Regions from separate parts of the Cellvibrio sp. KY-YJ-3 genome, predicted to be linked through region 1. Evidence: predicted binding sites of a transcription regulator. Region 1 holds the regulator's gene; the other holds the start of a gene.
The links. The regulator LexA, encoded in region 1, represses DNA repair genes until DNA is damaged. The targets are predictions, from matches to a motif close to ACTGTNTNTANANACAGT.

Region 1 (4,575 bases):
GGAGCCGGTTTATATCCCCAAGCCTTGGGGGCAAGAAATTTGGTATACCGGTATTGAAACGCGCGGGCAGGCCCGAGTGATAGGGGATGGGGGGAGCTTACCTTTACCCTGGGTGATGGAGTTCTTGCGCGATCAACTGGCAATGACCGTTGCCGAGCAACTGATTCTTCTCAAAGTCCTCGATCCACTTGCGGATGAACGCTATGGCGATCTGTATTTTGAGTTGCACGAGCAGAAGCAGGAAGTTTACGTCGTTACTCATGTTGATAAGTGTGCATGGCCAGATGGGCGTGGCGCCATTCAACTTGGCTTTGATCCTGCCATGCGAGCGCAGTATCTGACATGGAGTGCATTTAAAGACGCATATCGTAAAGCGGTTAAGGACTATGAAAAAACACGGCGAGCAATTGATGCAGTACTCGATCAAAAAAAGCAGGAGCTGGGTATCGCATTGGATCAACCAGTTGCTGTAGATCAATTAAAGTTATGGGTTAAACAACTCTCGCAAGATGTTGAATATAAAGATTTAGTTGTTCGTGAGCAGGATTTGAAAGATGCGATGGATCGTTTTATTGCACATCTACCGCTCTCGATTGGCGATGTGGTTGCTGTACCAAGATTGGTACCGCATGCACTTCAGCACGGTGTGCGGGTCGTAGAATTCCAGACGCCGGTTTATGAGCGAAAGATTCTTAGTTTCGGCCAGAAGGTTCTCACTCAGCAGCATTGGGATACGGATGAGGCCTTGAGTCTGGTCGATATCAATGCTGAGCATTTGCTTCCGCCGGTCATAGTTTATGAGAGCGACGATATTCAGATTCAGCGCATCGTTAACTTCGATGAATTTGAAGTACGCCGGATTGCCTTGAATGGTATTCATCACTTTGATGTTGAGCGCTATTGCTTGTTAATGGTGTTGGAAGGAGAGGTAATTATTGGTGATGATGCCGCTGCTGCCACATTGGCTAGCGGTGATGTGGCACTAATTCCTGCTAATACCCATGCTGGCCACAGGCTTAAAAGTTCTGCCGGTTGCTTGTTATTGCAGGCAATCCCTCGCGTGGGTTGATATTTTTCAAGTGCAACGATTGATAAATAGCTGGTAAATAGGCTTCCATAACATTGGGTGTTAGAATGCGCGCCCTTTTCTTGCGTCAATAACGGGAATCCTATGTCTTCCTTTTATGAAATTGTTGAGCTGACGAATGGCGATGTTGCCTTGCAACGCGCAGATAGCGAAACTAATGAGCCCTTGGTAACAATTCGTTTTTCGCAGGAATCTCTGGCATTTCTGGGAGAGGAAAAGTTCATGGTCGCCAAAGCGATGATTGAAGCGGGAATGGATGTAGCAGGGGAAATTGCAGATCAGCAGGCAGAAGCCCAATTGGATGATAATTTTAGTGAATTATCCGAGCTGGAAAAAATGATGCTGCATTGATTAAGCGAGGTTGTTATCGTCCTTGATCTCCATTATTCAACTTGAATTTATCTAACACGTAGCAGCAGCCCCTGACATTGACCTTTTGCTGCTGCCGTCTCCAGCTGCGACAGCTCCTTATCACTTAATTTCCCAGGACTGGATATAACCGTGTGGCTGTTGCCAGCAGACAGTGCCTCCCAGGTTATCCATAACAGAGCTTGTGGATCTTGCGCATGAATAACGCGGATAAAGCGAGTATTTACGCCGTAGGATTCAAGCAAATCCCTACTGATATTGTGCGGTGCGATCCAGGTAATCCAGCGGTCACTGGCGCTATTGCTTAAAAACGCAATCATGGGCAAGAGCAGGGCGAGCTGTTCTGGCGAGTCGCTGGTTAATACCAGCTCGGTGACACCGCTGGCAGTTTTCTGGTTGGGGGTATGTTGGGGTATAACACGAGCGATATTAGTCACGGCGAATTACTCCTACGCTTAAACCTTCAATACTGAATTCCTGGTCGCGGGTATCAACCAGAATGACATCGAAATCGGGGTTCTCTGGCCATAACTCAACTTGTGCGCGGTTACCTGCACGCTTGAATCGTTTTACTGTGACTTCTTCACCAATACGGGCGACAACGATTTGGCCATTGCGTGCCTGATCAGTTTTATGTACTGCGAGTAAGTCACCATCAAGAATGCCGGCATCTTTCATGCTCATGCCATGCACTCGCAGAAAGAAGTCAGCGCTGGGCGAAAAGAAGCTGGTGGGAATGTTGCAGTAATCTTCAATATGTTCTTGTGCAAGGATCGGGTTGCCTGCAGCAACTCGTCCGATAATAGGAATGCCCGCTTGCAATTCAGGTAATTTAATACCGCGCGATGCGCCGGGGATAATTTCGATTGCCCCTTTGCGAGCAAGCGCTTTGATATGTTCTTCGGCAGCATTTGCTGACTTAAAACCTAAGATACGTGCGATTTCGGCGCGGGTAGGTGGATAACCGGTTTCATCCGCATAACTGCGGATCAATTGCAGTACCTGTTCCTGTCGGGGCGTTAAGTCAAACATAGTGCACTCCTGGGTCTGTTTATCTGTACAGTGTCTGTGATTATATACAGTAAATCAGCTTGTGCAATAGTTTTTCAAACTGCTGTTATTTCACCCTGTTGCCATAGCGAATGTTGCGCAATTCGCCCTGAGTAAAATACAGATGGGTCATAAATTTGCCTTTGCCTGGGTTGTAGGTCCAGATCTCGACTTCCGTGCAGGTTTGAATGGCGACATTGTTTTGAATGTTGTTGTTGCCGTTTTGAACACCTTGTGGAGTGGTGATTGCGGCGGAGGGCTCGCAGTAGCTATCGGTCATCAGTGGCTCACCACACAGTTCGATAATATCCGCTTTTGTATCGCCCGCACTGGCGAGTTGACCATTGCAGCGAAGGGAATCGGCATTCGCGGTGGTTGCTAGTAAAGCGGTGCATAAAATGAATGGAGCGGTATATTTGGCCATCGTTTTTCCCCCGTTATAGATATTGTTAATTTAATTCTCATGACTGAATCGAAAATGAATTAACTGCCTATTTTGAGCAGAAGTTTATCTAGCAAACGATTAGGTAGAATTCGCTTCATTACACCAACGAGGTAAGTGGGGAAGGTGACGTAATAACGTGCTTGTGGACGAGGTGACTCGAGGGCATGTTTAAGCCGTTTAATAACAGCCGCTGGTTCCAGGGTGAAGGGGGTGTTGGTTTCTGCTTTGCCCAGGCGATTGATTGCCTTTGCGTAAATATCCCGGTGGCGGCTTTGTTCGGTGTCGATGTTTTCCAGTAGTGCAGTGAGAGCATTTTTACGAAATTCGCTGCGTATCGGTCCCGGTTCAATCAGTGAAACAAATACCCCGGTGCCGGCTAATTCAAGGCGCAATGTATCGCTAATACCTTCAATTGCATATTTGCTCGCGTTATATGCCCCGCGTAACGGCATGGCGGAAATGCCCAGAATCGATGAGTTCTGAATGATTCGTCCATAACCCTGCTTGATCATGACCGGCAGTATTAAACGCGTTAACTCACACCAACCAAAAAAGTTGGTATCAAATTGTTTGCGTAATGCATCAATAGGTAAGTCCTCTATCGCTCCCGGCTGCCCATAGGCGCCGTTGTTAAAGAGTGCATAAATTTCTCCGTCGGTAAGTGCCATTAATTCTTTAAAGGCTGTTTGGATTGAACCTGAATCGCTCAAGTCCAACTGCAGGCATTCAAAGCCTTCAGCGGTGAGCCGTGCTACATCGGTAATCTTGCGGCAGCTGGCGATAACCCGGTAGCCCGCAATTCGTAGCGCCTGGGCGGCTTCATAACCTATACCCGTTGAGGCACCGGTGATCAGAATAGTTTTTTGCATGAGCGTCACTTTTTGTTAAAGGTTTTTGCGATATAGCCGCTAGCTTATAAGACCAGCGAATGTTCTGGTCGCGACTGTTCAGGCGCTGTTTAGGGCCGCAGCATTCCGCTCCTTGTTGAGCCGCAACAATCAATGGTGATGTATGAATTCCTATTCTGCCGTAAATAGCTATGCCAGCGTTAAAGTTCATTCCGGTGTTGAATCTGCTTCTCCCCATCGTCTCATCCAGATGTTATTTGAAGGTGCTCTGGAGCGTATTGCGCAAGCAAAAGGTGCTATTGCGCAAAAACAATTTGCGCGCAAAGGTGAGTTAATCAGCAAAGCGGCGGCAATAGTAGGGGGCTTGCAGGGCAGTTTGAATGACAATGAAGGCGGCGCGTTAGCGGCAAATTTAGATAGCCTTTACGATTACATTATCCGTCGGTTAACCCAGGCAAATTACGAAAACAGCATTGATCAACTGGATGAATGTGCGCGCTTGCTTGGGGAGATTAAATCTGCCTGGGATGCAATTGGCAAAGACGTTTAAGGAGTCTGCGATGACGCTACGATTAGTACCTGAGCCAGATTACACCGGTGAGGCCGGGATAATGGCCATGCGCTCACTGCAGCAGGCGTTAACTGTCGCCTTGCAGCAAGAAGATTGGGAGCGCATTCGTCATTTGGATCGTGTTTGCGTTGTATTAATAGACAGGGTGATTGCCGCTAATCGTAATGACAAATCAACATTGATTCGCGCCCTGAGTGAATTGAAA
Region 2 (4,575 bases), 1.2 Mb from region 1:
ACACTGAGCGGCCAACCTGTGTGTAGGGAGACTGGTTGAAGATTTTTATTCCATCGGGTTGCGCCCGAGGGGATAAGTTTGACCGAGGATTGCCTGCCAAAAGGCTAGATGAATACCCAACATGGATTTGTTATTGGTTGGGTTGCGCCGCTATGTTGCAGCTTGCCGATAAGTGTAACGCTTGCCGTTTAAAATACCAACCTGCAGCATAAGAGTTTAATGCTGGCATTACACTTCTTAAACACGGGTGTAATCGTTTACATTATAATGCTGCGAAGCTGGTAATCGGTTAAGCAGGATTGGCATCTTGGGCTATAGTCAAAGTGCGGTGAGAGCAGCAATGTTATCGTTGCGTTTTCAAAAAACAGCGTAGTTCACGGAGCCCATTATGAGTAAACCCATTATTCATCAGAACCCTCTCTATCAATTATTAAAAACGGAGCGGGTTGCGGAATTTAATCAACGCAAAGCACGCGGCGAAGTAAAAGAGGGCATGTTGCGCGGCGGCGATTTTCGCGGTTTGGATTTACGTGAGCTGGACGCAGATGGCCTGGACTTGCGCGATGCTTATTTCCGGGGAGCGGATGTCCGCGGGGTAGATTTTCGCAATACCCAATTAGAGGGCGCGAGTTTTTGTCAGGCACATTTTTCCGGCGCGTTTTTTCCGCGCGAAATTAGCGCCGAAGAATTGCGGCTCTCTTACGATATAGGTATACGCGTGCGTTACAACGCTCGCTAGAGCGATTGTTTTACTTTAGCGCAACAGATCTTTTTGTAATCGGGTGATTGGATGGTTTGTAGCCAGCCAATCACCCGATTGCATTAGTAATTCACAACAGCCGATCCTTTATATATAGAAAGTGACTTATCCAAAGTGACCTATAAAAATATATTTATAAAAAGCATTTATAAAAAAATAGCTAACCCGATTAATTGAAACGATTCATTTTCTTTGTCGATAGCATTGATAAAAAACGCCATTACAAAGAGATTTAGTCAGAGGACAACAACAATGAAAGAAACGTTTTTAGTGCGGCCATTCGCTGCAAGGCTCGCTATTGCCATGCTGGCGCTGGCGACATTAATAGGCTGCAAGCCTGCGGAAAATCCTACTACTGCTTTGCAAAGTGTCAGCAGTGTTGCTGCGGTACAAGAAGTAGCGGCAGTGGAAGTATCGCTGGTAGATAAACAGGCAACGGCGGAAACCCGTTCGCTGTTCGCGTTTATGCAAACGCAACGTAAGCAGTCGATTATGTTTGGTCACCAGCACGATACCACCCAGGGTTTAACCATCACTACAACAGACGGTACACAATCCGATACCTTTAATGCAGTTGGCGATTTTGCGGCCGTTTACGGGTGGGATACGCTTTCTATCGTCAGCCCCAAAATGGAAGGCGATGTGGTAGAACAAGTCAAAAAAGCTTACGCGCGCGGTGGCATTATCACCGTGAGTTCGCATTTCGATAATCCCCTTACCGATCAACAAAAAGGCGAGTGGCCGGTGGGTACTTCCTGGGATAAAACCCCTGCGGTAGTTGCCGCCTTACCGGGCGGTGAAGCCAACGCCGTTTATAACGGTTACCTGGATCAATTAGCCGAATGGGCGAATAATTTGAAGGATGAAAACGGCGTGTTGATTCCAGTGATTTTCCGCATCCTGCACGAAAATACCGGCAGCTGGTTTTGGTGGGGCGAGGAGCAATCCACCCCCGAGCAATATAAAAAACTGTATCAGTACACCGTGGAATACCTGCGCGATACCAAAGGCGTACACAATTTTTTATACGCCTACTCACCCAATAATTTTTGGGAAGTGACGGAAGAAAATTATTTGCTGCGCTACCCTGGTGATGCCTATGTAGATGTGCTGGGTTTTGATACCTATGGCGAAGTGGAGAACAATGAAAACTGGTTTAAGAATGTAGTGGATAATGCCGCTCTGGTAGCACGCATGGCTGATGCGCGTGGGAAAATTCCGGTGATTTCCGAGATTGGTATTCGCGCTCCGGATATCGAAGCCGGTAAATACGACAATCAATGGTATCGGAAATTAATTGCAGGTCTAAAAGCGGATAAGGATGCGCGTAATATTTCTTTCCTGCTCACCTGGCGCAACGCACCGGAAGGTGTACCAGGGCCAGATGGTAAAAATGTTCCCCATTACTGGGTGCCTGCCAACCGCGAGGAGAATATTCAAAACGGTACCCTGGAAGATTTCCGCGAATTTTATCGCGATGACTTCACCGCGTTTAATCGCGATATATCCGGGGTTTATACTATTAAAACGGTTGCTAAATAACTGGTTCTTGGCGGCCTCGCAATGAGGCCGCTGTTATGCCGACCGATTAAACAGCTCCAATTGCACAAAATGATTGTGCTCGCGTAAATCAATAAACCTCACTCCCACGCCCAGCAAGCGTACCGGTTGTTCTTTACGGTGATAGGCTTCGCTGCACAATGCGATAAATTCATCTGGTTGAATGCCGGTTGCGCTGCGTTCAATGGTGGTGGTGCTGAAATCAGAGAATTTTATTTTTACGAACAGTTTTATGATTTTGTAATCATCATCCACCCGACGTAAACGTATTGCCAGTTGTTGGCTGAGTGCTGGTAGTTCATGCAAGCACTGCGGTAGGTTTTGTAAATCTTTTGCGAAAGTATTTTCTACGCTGAGTGATTTGCGGCGTCGGTCTACCGTTAATTCCCGCTCATCTATCCCGCGGCTTAATTTGTAAAGGCGGGAACCCATTTGACCAAAGCGCTGCGACAATTCAAACACCGACAGTTTTTGTAAGTCGGCGCAGGTAAAAATACTGAGTTCTGCTAATTTACTTGCCATGGCTTTGCCCACGCCAAAAATCTTTTTCACTGGCAGTTGCGCCACAAAGCTATCTACTTGTGCAGGAGTAATCACAAACTGGCCATTGGGTTTGTTCCAATCGCTGGCGATTTTGGCGAGAAACTTATTGGGCGCTATGCCCGCCGAAACCGTGATGCCAATTTCCCGTTGAATGCGCGCGCGAATTTCCTGGGCGATACGGGTTGCACTACCCTGGTGGTGCTTGCAGTCGCTGACATCCAGAAATGCTTCGTCCAGCGAGAGTGGCTCGATTAAATCGGTGTAGTCGTAAAAAATGTTGCGCATTTGCTGCGAAGCTTCGCGATAAGCATCCATACGGTGCGGCAGGATCAATAAATCCGGGCAGAGGCGCATCGCGGTACTGGAGGGCATGGCGGAGTGCACACCAAAGCGGCGCGCCTCGTAATTGCAGGTGGAGATAACCCCGCGCCGATCGCTGCTACCACCCACGGCAATCGGGCGACGGGCCAAGCTTGGGTCATCGCGCATTTCTATCGCGGCAAAAAAACAATCGGCATCGCAGTGAATGATTTTGCGCATGGTGAAAAGGCAGCAGTAGAGGCATAGTTAATAAGATGGCTGTATTTAAATACAGTATTTGGTGCCTGTCATCTATTTTCACTTATGAATCTATTTTCATTGAAATGCGATGTCGTAAATTTAGGTTAACTTGTATGACAATAAGACCTTTTTGCCTTTATGCTCGCTACTAACCGATGTTCAACAGACGGCGGCGTTAGATAGATAACAACAAATAGGAGACATCTATGAGAATGATAAAACCATTGGTAATGGCCCTCGGGTTGGGCATGAGCATTGCTGCTCTGGCCGACACCCAAGTCAAAATCGATACCACCAAAACCGGTCCGGTCATCAATAAAAACATCTACAGTCAATTCGCCGAGCATTTGGGCCGGGGGATTTATGAAGGCCTGTGGGTTGGTCCCGAATCTACCATTCCCAACACCAAGGGTTGGCGCAATGACGTGGTTGGCGCCCTGAAAGAATTGCAGGTGCCGCTGATCCGCTGGCCTGGCGGGTGTTTTGCCGATGAATATCACTGGCGCGAGGGAATCGGCCCGCGCGAGCAGCGTCCGGCACGTGTGAATACCAACTGGGGCGGCGTAATAGAAGATAACGCTGTAGGTACCCATGAGTTCTTTGATCTGGTTGAAATGCTTGGCGCGGAAGCTTACGTAAACGGCAACCTGGGAACCGGCACCCCACAGGAAATGGCAGAGTGGCTGGAGTACATGACCTCGGACAGTAAATCCACACTGGCCGAGCTGCGCCGCAAAAACGGCCGCGATAAACCCTTCCGTGTGCATTATTTTGCGATTGGTAACGAGGCATGGGGTTGTGGCGGCAATATGACCCCCGAGTTCTATACCCACCTTTACAAGCAATACGCCAGCTTCCTCAAAACACCAAAAGACAATACGCCTGTTTTAATTGCGAGCGGCGGCCACACTGAAGACACCAGCTGGGCGGATCACCTGACTGCCAACGTGAAACCCAATTGGGCATTGCGTATGGATGCTGTGAGTTTCCACTACTACACCTTGCCGACTGGCGATTGGGTGAAAAAAGGTGCTGCGACGGGTTTCCCCGAAAGTGAATGGATGTCCACTATGGTGAACACCCTGAAGATGGATCAATTCATTATCAACAACAAAAAAGTGATGGACAAAAACGACCCGGAGAAAAAAGTT

Region 2: the regulator LexA is predicted to act here: its motif matches at 3,442-3,459, upstream of dinB (DNA polymerase IV).

What each region holds. Positions count from the first base shown of each region.
Region 1 covers NZ_CP031727.1:2,927,236-2,931,810, forward strand. The annotation lists gene D0B88_RS12310 (hypothetical protein) at 1-1,069, shown strand, start outside; gene D0B88_RS12315 (hypothetical protein) at 1,172-1,438, shown strand; gene D0B88_RS12320 (cell division inhibitor SulA) at 1,486-1,893, opposite strand; gene lexA (transcriptional repressor LexA) at 1,886-2,488, opposite strand; gene D0B88_RS12330 (DUF2845 domain-containing protein) at 2,574-2,930, opposite strand; gene D0B88_RS12335 (SDR family oxidoreductase) at 2,990-3,820, opposite strand; gene fliS (flagellar export chaperone FliS) at 3,963-4,349, shown strand; gene D0B88_RS12345 (hypothetical protein) at 4,360-4,575, shown strand, end outside.
Region 2 covers NZ_CP031727.1:4,089,513-4,094,087, reverse strand. The annotation lists gene D0B88_RS17350 (pentapeptide repeat-containing protein) at 389-739, shown strand; gene D0B88_RS17345 (glycosyl hydrolase) at 1,013-2,302, shown strand; gene dinB (DNA polymerase IV) at 2,336-3,403, opposite strand; gene D0B88_RS17335 (alpha-L-arabinofuranosidase C-terminal domain-containing protein) at 3,637-4,575, shown strand, end outside.